3 regions of the Bombilactobacillus sp. ESL1092 genome follow, and region 1 is predicted to be linked to each of the others. Evidence: riboswitches for the same ligand, from Rfam matches in the RefSeq annotation. Region 1 holds a riboswitch; each other region holds the start of a gene.

Region 1 (3,286 bases):
TGCCAGTTACCACTTCCGGAATGAATGCTTTACCAGATGATTTAATTGCTGATGGTACGGCAGCTAACAACACGGCACGTCAGATTGCGTCTTCGATTGGTTCAGCGATTATGATTACGTTATTGACTAATGTTACTAAAGGTCAACAACCAGGTAAGCATTTATTGCATGCGGCACCATTCCAATATAAGCATGACTTCTTAAATGCAACTTTAGCAGGTTATCATGCTTCCTTTATGTTCTCCTTAGTCTTTGCTGTGATTGGTGTGGTTTTGGCCTTCTTCTTAAAAGAAAAGAACCAGGCTAAAGATGTTGATGTTAACAAAGTAGTAAAGGGGGGTGAATAGGCATGATTTTAGTAACTTTAGTTATCGGTGCAGTCGCTACCTTTATGAGTTTTGTCTATTTAAGAAAACCACTTTTACGGACATTCGCTACGCTTATTGCTTTAATTATTTTCGGATTGTCACTCGTCTTTTTAGTCTTGAATGATTATAATCACTTCGGTATGCACCAAGTGACCGAAAGTAAAACTACCCAGATTTACCCAGCTAAATCAGCTAATGGCTTGAACTTAATGTTGTATAAGACTGTGGGTACTAATGGAAAAGAAACGGTGCAAGTTTATAAAACTGATCCAGATCAGAAAAAGCCCGTTCATTCACAAGTTAATGAAGAGACAATTTCTAATAACCACATTAAGTCCACCACTAAACAGGACGGTTCTTTAAAAGAGACGGTTACGCGTTGGAAGTATAAATCAAATGCGGATAAGATTTGGTTTGGCGTTTCTGGGATGGATAATAAATTAGTTAAACGGGTTAATACGTTCTATTTGCCTAAGAATTGGTTACATTTATCAATGAATCAAGTTAAGCAATTACAAAAGAAAATGGCCCAAATGAAAACGCCAGCTGGTCAAGCGCAAGTTAAAACACAAGCTCAAGCTTATGTTAAACAAAAATTGGCTGCTGCAGCGAAGAAAGATCCTAGTTTAATGACTAATAAGACCAAAATGACAGCTTTGAGTAAACAATATGCGCAAGAATTTCAAACGCAATTGATTAAAAAAGCAGTTGGTCAATAAACTGTGTGACAACAACTAAATGTTCCAAATAGACTTTTGAGAAATTTCTCAAAAGTCTATTTTTTTGGATGTTTTCTTGTGTTTTAACATCAATTCGGTTACACTCGAATTAATTAAATCAGATTATCATCGCAAAGGGGAGCTCTAAATAGCTGAGAGTGATTAAGTTCAGACCCTTGGAACCTGTTTGTTAGTACAAGCGTAGGAATTGTGATGAGTGGTAGACACTCTTTTTTGCGAGATAGTTAAAAAGGAGTGTTTTTTGATGTCAAAAAATAAGTTACAAACGTTGGTTGAAGGTGCAATTATCGTGGCGCTAGCCATGGCTTTGTCGTATATTCCTCACAGTTTAGGAATTTCCTCAATTGAGATTTTGTATGGAGTAGTTCCTTTGTGTTTATATTCTTGGCGCCGGGGTGTTAAAGCCGGCATTATCGCTGGTATTGTGTGGGGATTATTGGATTTGATTTTACGAGGCTTAAGTAGTGGTTCGGTTTTAAATGTGTGGCAAGGAATATTGGAATATCCTGTGGCCTTTGGGGTCTTAGGCTTAGCTGGTCTTTGGGCACCTGTGATTGAGCAGCGGATTCAACAACACCGATCGATTTTGCCAGCAGTATTAGTTAGTAGTAGTGTTGCATTATTTATCAAATACTTTTGTCATTTTGTGGCGGGCGTCTTGGTGTGGGGTTCTTATGCTCCCAAAGCATTTAATCCGTGGACATGGTCGTTATTAGTTAATGGTGGTAGTGCAGTTGCCAGTTTAGTTTTTGCGTTAATCGTCTTTGGCTGTTTAAAAAATATTTTAGTTAAATTATTAAATTTAAAAACAAAATAAATTAAAGATAGTCATTTGAGTTTAATTTCTTTATAATGTTATTGAAAACGTTTATAAAGAGAGGTGCTCTGAATGTACTATGTAGTAATGCAATCGCATGATATCCGTGATAATCTAGCCACTGAGCAGTATTTAATGAATAATAAGGATTTTGATGAACCACTAGTATTGTTTTATATTGAAAGTCCTTGTATTATTGTTGGTCATAATCAAAACACAATTGAAGAATTGAATAACGACTATGTCCGTCAACATCAAATCACGGTTACTCGACGACTTTCGGGGGGCGGCGCAGTATATCAAGACTTAGGTAATCTTTGTTTTAGTTTTGTAGTCGATGCAAAAGATGAAAAGTTTGGTGACTTTAAAAAAATAACCCAACCGCTGGTTGACGCCTTACACCGCTTAGGGGCAACTGGGGCACAAGTTTCCGGGCGCAATGATATTTTAATAGACGGTAAAAAGTTTTCGGGCAATGCCATGTATACCAAGAATGGCAAAACTTTCTCACATGGTACTTTATCGTATGATGTCGATTTAGACGTCTTGACAAAAGCCTTGCATGTACCAAAAGATAAGATTGCTTCTAAAGGTATTAAGTCGGTGCGCAGTCGGGTAACGAATATTCGGCCGTATTTAGATGCACAGTATCAAAATTTAACGACGGAACAATTTCGCGATATTTTGTTATTAAGTCTCTTTCAAGCTGATGATTTAGCGGACATTAAAGATCATGAATACCAAATTACCGCCCAAGACCAGCAAGCAATTGCGCAATTAAAAACAGACATTTACGCTAATTGGGATTGGGTGTACGGCAAATCACCCGAGTTTACCGTGAAGAATCGCCAACACTTTGAGATGGGGACCATTGATGCACGGTTTGTCATTGAGCAAGGCAAGATTAGTCAAGCTAAGTTTTACGGTGATTTCTTTGGTACACAAGATGTTGAACAATTAGAACAACAACTTCAAGGTGTGACTTATGATTATGATCATCTTGCTCAAAAATTACAAACGATTGATTTAGACCAGTATTTTACCGGTATTAAAGCAGCTGATTTGATCAAGCTAGTGACACCTTAAAAATATTTTCCAAAGGATCGCAGGACCGTGTATTATTTTTGCATGCCAGCACAAGATATTCGTGAAAATCTGGCAACCGAACAATATTTAATGAACAATAAGGACTTTGATGAACCATTGGTTTTGTTCTATATTCAAAAACCGTGTATTATTGTGGGACGCAATCAAAATACTTTGGAAGAATTAAACTTAGATTACGTGAAAGCACACCAAATTACGGTCACCCGACGGCTTTCGGGTGGTGGCGCCGTGTATGATGACTTAGGTAACGTCTC
Region 2 (3,286 bases), 190 kb from region 1:
AGAGAACGGGTTATCGGTACTGGTACTTCACTAGATACTGCTCGTTTACGGAAATTTGTTGGTCAAGAATTAAATGTTGACCCTCGTTCAGTTCACGGCTATATCTTGGGTGAACACGGTGATAGTGAATTTGCTGCCTGGTCTCATGTAACAGTTGGGGGCTTAACAATGGCTGAATTGCGTGCTACTCATCCAGAATTAACCGAAGAAAAATTAGCTGAACTCAATGATACCATCGTTAATGCTGCTTACGACATTATTAATACTAAAGGTGCTACCTTCTATGGTATTGGTACTGCTTTAGCACGAATCTGCCAAGCTTTGTTACGTGATGAAAATACTGTTTTACCATTATCCGTTGGGATGAACGGTCAATACGGTGTCCAAGATCTATACATCAGTTCACCAACTGTGATTAACCGCAATGGTGTCCAAAAGATTTTGGAAATTCCTTTAACTGATGCCGAAAAAGCTAAAATGGACAATTCTGCAGCGCAATTACGGAAAGTTGCTGAAGATAGCTTTAAAGAAGTTGGCATTAAATAATTTAATTAAACAAAAGACTGAATCAGAGATTGGAGCAATCAGAGTAACAATCACTTCAGTCTTTTTTTATGGCCAAATTAATCGTCATTAATTTGTCAAACCCGGAACTTGGCTTTACAATAAAAGGTAATAGATAATGATTGGAGGTTCATCAATGAAGAAGTTCATGATTATTTTATTAGTCTTATGTGTATTATGCGTTTTAGGCGGCATTGCTTTAGAAAATTGGTGGTTAGGTATTGTACCTTTGTTTGTTGCCTTTTGGCCAGCAGCTTATTTTGCTTCCAGCGATGAGTAGTAAAGGAGACAATCATGCTGATTAAATCACTTGTTTTAAAAAAACAATTTTTAACTACGGTTCAAGAATCAGTTACTTTAGCTGAAGCTTTACAAATTTTAGAAGATACTGGTTTTCGGTGTGTCCCGATTTTAGATGAAACGGGAACAATCTTTCGGGGCAATATTTATAAAATGCACATTTACCGTCACAAATCACGTGGGGGTGATATGAACTTACCAGTTACCTATCTAATCAAGAATGCAACCAAAACCATTCCCGTGAACGCTCCCTTTTTTAAAGTCTTTTTTAATATTAAAGATTTACCTTACATTGCTGTTTTAGACGAGAACAACCATTTTTACGGAATTTTAACACATACTAAATTATTAAATATGTTATCTGAAGCCTGGAATATTAATACTGGTAGTTACGTCTTAACGGTAATTTCCTCGGGACAAAGCGGCGAATTAGCAGCTATGTCTTCAATTATTAGTCGCTATGCTAATATTGCTGGTTGCTTAACCTTGGATGCCCGCAAAACAGCTCTCGTACGGCGGAATTTATTTACGTTACAATCGGGACTGACACCAGCTACGCTAGCAAAAATTGTTCATGAACTAGAAGAAAACAACTTTCGCGTAGCCGAAATTGATGATTTGCAAAAGGGCACTATTTTAAACGAGCTCCCCCAAGCTTAAAGTCAATTGAAGAATTTTTTTAATACTAAAATAAGGCTCGGACAATTTTGGTCCGAGCCTCATTTTTTATTTTTTAACGAAATAACTTTTGGATCTTTTGAAAGGTAGATAATTTACCTAATTTAATTAATAATAAACAAGCTACAATAGAACCCATAATGGCTGCGCCTAAAAAACGGGGCGTATAAACGAATAAATATAAGCCACTAGCTGATCCTGTGAACCAGGCCATTACTGGATAAGATAATAATGAACCAATAATGCCCGTACCAATTATTTCTCCCAGAGCAGCTGCCCACGAATGCGGCCAAACTTTGTAAAAGAATGCCGCTAAAAAAGCGCCAAAAACCGCTCCTGTTAAAGCTAATGGCGGAATACCTAAAAATAGCATCCGCATTAACCCACAAATCAAGGCCATCAACGTCGCAGCGAACGGATTCATTAATACCGCCGCAATGATATTGACAACACTCGACATGGGAGCCATGCCCTCGACTCTCAAAATTGGTGATAGGATAAAATCCAACGCAATCATTAATGCTATCACTGTTAATCTTTTGACCTGCAAACTTTGTTTCGTCATCACTGTTTCCTCCAACTATTGAATTAAAGTCGAAGGGGGTTCACAGCCTTAAAAACATCTTGAAGCCAAAATAAGTTCAAGAACTAATCAGCTTCAGCCAGATCTCAAAACAATTCCCTTATCTCAAGATCAGTTATCAACAATTAGCTGCCAGCTTATTTTGTGTCTATTCCTGCGCTAGTATTATCTAGATCAGGTTCACGAGTATGTTCTCAGCTATTTAGCACCCCGTAGACTTTCTAAAATTCATTATAGTAGCTTTTGTTGATTTAGGAACACCCAAATTTATTTTTGACTTAAATATAAATATTGAGCTCGCATTCCCGTAAAGGAACGCAATAATTTTTTAATTGGAACTTTCCGATCTTTTTTCTTGAGTGGGTCATTTACATAAAAATAATGTTGATCAATACCAGTCACAACTACCGAATGAATCAAAGGACTGACGGTCATTGTTCCTGAAGGCGTCTTCCATTTGAGCAAATCATTTTTGGTCACTGGTTGAAAATCTAACGTAGCCAAAATCCAAACTGGTTTCTCATGGTGTATCAAACGTTTTAAATCGGCTGGCTGTAAATTTTCGCCACTGTGAACCTGATATTTGTTACCGACAATTTGCCGACACAACTTACTAATTGGTTCCACGTAAACGCCCATAGCTGCATAACCATCTTTGATATTACCAACAAAACCCTTACGCGGATCACCATGGTGCGTCGCATCTACCAAAAAAGGCTGACGGTCAATCTGAGCTGCCAAGTCATTTTTAGTTTCGTGAAAACCATAGTATCGCAATAACATTGACAATGAAGTCACTTCACAGCCATTTTTTAAAGGATTATCCTCTAGTTGATTTTCGTAAGGTACATCTAATAAAACCTCTTGATGGTAAGTGAACGGATTATGCAGACCATCGGCGGCGATAAACAAATAATAACCTAGACCACCAACTAAGAAGATTGCTAAAAAGAATATGACGAACTTTGTAGTTTTTTTCATATAAATAATTATACTCAGATACTGGCTTTTTTGTACGATAATTATTAATTTCGCTAGTTAAAAAAAGTTAAAACAAAAAATGCCCACAAATTTTTAAAAATTTGCGAACATTTTTGTGAAGACTGCTTTCTCAAATGCTATTTAGTACTTCCACTTACAACGTCTTTTATCGCAATCTTA
Region 3 (3,286 bases), 870 kb from region 1:
GTTACTTTAAATGTTAATAATTGGTTCACTGACTTTATTTGAATATTTAAATGGTGATAAAACTATATTTTTTAAATTATTATGCCTTATTATTTAATAATAGTATTTTTTGACCATATAGATCTACGTTTAAAAGAGCATATATATATATATATATATGGAATCTAATTTCTACAGTAAGTAAAATACATTATAGTAATAAATACTAATTAACTAAACAAAATAATTTGTTATCAAAGCCTTATATATTTAAGATATATTATTATTTTTAATGATTAAAGAATTATTTCAGCAGCCAGTGGTAAGGAAAGATAAGTATCAAACAATTTCAAAATTTAAATAACAACTAAAAATATGTTACGTGAAATTTAGATTATTAAACACTTAATCAGTTTTTTTACTGAACGTTGAACACGGTTATATATTTGGATGTATTTTTCACTTAATGTTAATGCAATAAAAATACTTTAGGTAGCTGTGTATTTTGGGTATCAAAATGATACCCAAAGTATGTTTGTCCTAGGATTATTAGCCGTTTTAAAGTCTGGACAAACTGTTCAACGTTCAGTAAAAAAACTGATTAAGTGTTTAATAATCTAAATTTCACGTAACATATTTTTAGTTGTTATTTAAATTTTGAAATTGTTTGATACTTATCAAAGTTAAAAAAGGCTCTAAATAAATAATTATTTAGATGCTTATAAGTTTACCTTTTATTTTTAAAGAAAGTATTAAATATGTTAATCATTAAACATCAGTACTATTTATTAATACAAATTATTTTCATTTCAAATTATAATTATTAAAACCAATTAGTTAATCAAATGGATTATTTTATTATAAATCGAAATAATTCTTTAATCATTAAAAATAATAATATATCTTAAATATATAAGGCTTTGATAACAAATTATTTTGTTTAGTTAATTAGTATTTATTACTATAATGTATTTTACTTACTGTAGAAATTAGATTCCATATATATATATATATATATGCTCTTTTAAACGTAGATCTATATGGTCAAAAAATACTATTATTAAATAATAAGGCATAATAATTTAAAAAATATAGTTTTATCACCATTTAAATATTCAAATAAAGTCAGTGAACCAATTATTAACATTTAAAGTAACGTTCTTTGTTAAAAAATACATAGCAGAAGCTTCTTGCTTAATTTTCACACAGGATAAGCAAGTTGCGGATATCTATTCTTTTTCCAACATTGGTTTCATGCCCAAATACATATCAATTAAATGTTGTACTTTTTATGTAAACGTTATAAACTAGCATCTGTAAACATATAATTATCGCAAAGGGGAGCCTATCTGTGCTGAGAATGATGAAAATCAGACCCTTCGAACCTGTTTTGTTAAGACAAACGTAGGAATTGTGATCAATTGAAAGTATTCTTTTTGCGAAATTGTTGCTGAATCGTAAAAGAATACTTTTTTATTGCCACAACCAAGTATTTATTCGGAAAGTGTGTGCAAAATGCAACAAACAAAGTTGAGTAGTTTATTTTTATTGTGGCTGGGAACAGCAATCTCAATTGCTGAAATTGTTACTGGAACCTTAATGGCTCCCTTAGGATGGGGGAAAGGTATTAGTGCCATTATTATCGGGCACTTGATTGGCTGTTTTTTATTTTTATTACCTGCAGCTTATCTTTCAGCAATTAAACAACAACCTGCTATTGCCGTCACACAAAGTATCTTTGGTAAGGCTGGAGTTGAAATTTTCTCTGGTTTAAATGCGTTACAGTTACTCGGCTGGACGGCAGTGATGATCGTCAATGCACAATTAGCTTTAAATAGTCTGGCACAGAAGTTATTTAATTATCATAATACAGTGGTCATGGCAGTAATTGTAGCGGGATTAATTATTATTTGGCTATTATTGAACCATCAATGGCTCTTTCGAATCAATAATTTAGTAGTTATTCTCTTAGCTATCGGGATGCTTTTAGTAGCAGGAATTTTGCTGACACATTCTTTCCCTCATGCACAGCAGCTAAAACTCACTCCGATCAGTTTTGGCAGTGCGGTAGAACTCAACGTGACGATGGTCTTATCTTGGCTACCATTGATTGGTGATTATACCTATCAAGGACAGCAGCCAGTGAAGGAAAGTTTAGTGAGCGTCCTGGGTTACTTTCTCGGTAGCTGTGCCATGTTTGTCCTAGGATTATTACCTTAAGTCTGCGACAACTAATTCTAACCCTAGCACAAACCAATTTGGGCATCATCGCTTTATTAATTATGATCTTCACAACCTTACCACAACCTTTATGGATGCTTACTCTGCAGCAACCAGTTAGAGATAATTGTGTAGGGCAAAACCATGTCAATTATTGGGCTATTGGTATTACTATATTAGGCTTATTAATTGCACTCAATGTTTCTTTAAAGTATACCAAACTTCTTAAACTTTGTGGGTCTATTTTACGCCATTATTTGCCATTTTATTTGCTCGTCAGTGTCTTCTTAATTAAACGAAAAGCTAAACTTTTGTGGAATTTCTGGTGGTGGTTAGTGGGCGTTGTAGCACTCTTTGCTGCAAAAATTAGACTTCATTGGCGGCACTACCTTATTATTACTGGTGATCATCACCAGCGCACTGCTCATCACGGCTACTTTCAGTAAAAAGTATGATTTTAAATGATTAATGCTGTTACATTAATTAATAGTAGCATTTTTCAAAAGTAAGATTTCTATCAAATTTAATCTCAATTTTTGATTAGTTGTTGCGATATCTATTAAATTTTATTAAAAATTAATTAAATAATAGTCATTATTTGCAATCACTAGTACTGATTTATGCTATATTTAAATTAATCTTTATGAAACAAAGCTAAAGGAGTTGATATCATTAAAAGCCAGATCACACACTGAAGGACCAAGTTAAGTTTTCAACATAAAATTTAATTTGACAAGGATGAAAATTAAAAATGAAACTAAAGTTATCCAGTAGCAGCTTCTTACTTGCCCTAATCGGCTGTTTAATGTTAAGCCGTACAACCAGTTCAAGCAAAAAACTACGTGACATCAGCTACTAATTTACAAGTTAGTTCCGGCAATACTGCAGTACCCTTGTAGTGATGCTGATTGCACGCAACCAACCGGGGCCACTTTATCAACTAAAATCAACAATTGGCAAGTCTTCGCCATTGGCCAAGCTAGTCCAGCAGCCAATGCTCAGCGCTTATCTTATAAACTAGGGGCCAAGGCCTGGGTTAAAAGTAGTGATGTCTTTTTAGGTGGCGTCGTCAAAAACAAAAAGCCCA

The links. Region 1 has a riboswitch for thiamine pyrophosphate ahead of thiT (energy-coupled thiamine transporter ThiT). Riboswitches for the same ligand answer to the same signal wherever they lie in the genome.
Region 2: another riboswitch for thiamine pyrophosphate. It lies ahead of thiW (energy coupling factor transporter S component ThiW); the one in region 1 lies ahead of thiT (energy-coupled thiamine transporter ThiT).
Region 3: another riboswitch for thiamine pyrophosphate. It lies ahead of AC3B6Y_RS09120 (SLC5/6 family protein); the one in region 1 lies ahead of thiT (energy-coupled thiamine transporter ThiT).

What each region holds. Positions count from the first base shown of each region.
Region 1 covers NZ_CM176594.1:1,018,373-1,021,658, forward strand. Annotated here, with positions in the region: gene AC3B6Y_RS04670 (MDR family MFS transporter) at 1-347, shown strand, start outside; gene AC3B6Y_RS04675 (DUF4811 domain-containing protein) at 350-1,087, shown strand; TPP riboswitch at 1,213-1,312, shown strand; gene thiT (energy-coupled thiamine transporter ThiT) at 1,353-1,925, shown strand; gene lplA (lipoate--protein ligase) at 1,998-3,011, shown strand; gene lplA (lipoate--protein ligase) at 3,039-3,286, shown strand, end outside.
Region 2 covers NZ_CM176594.1:1,210,086-1,213,371, reverse strand. Annotated here, with positions in the region: gene AC3B6Y_RS05475 (L-lactate dehydrogenase) at 1-546, shown strand, start outside; gene AC3B6Y_RS05470 (hypothetical protein) at 701-844, shown strand; gene cbpA (cyclic di-AMP binding protein CbpA) at 859-1,524, shown strand; gene thiW (energy coupling factor transporter S component ThiW) at 1,598-2,107, opposite strand; TPP riboswitch at 2,260-2,348, opposite strand; gene AC3B6Y_RS05455 (C39 family peptidase) at 2,393-3,106, opposite strand.
Region 3 covers NZ_CM176594.1:1,887,045-1,890,330, reverse strand. Annotated here, with positions in the region: TPP riboswitch at 1,307-1,407, shown strand; gene AC3B6Y_RS09120 (SLC5/6 family protein) at 1,495-2,199, shown strand; gene AC3B6Y_RS09115 (hypothetical protein) at 2,262-2,645, shown strand.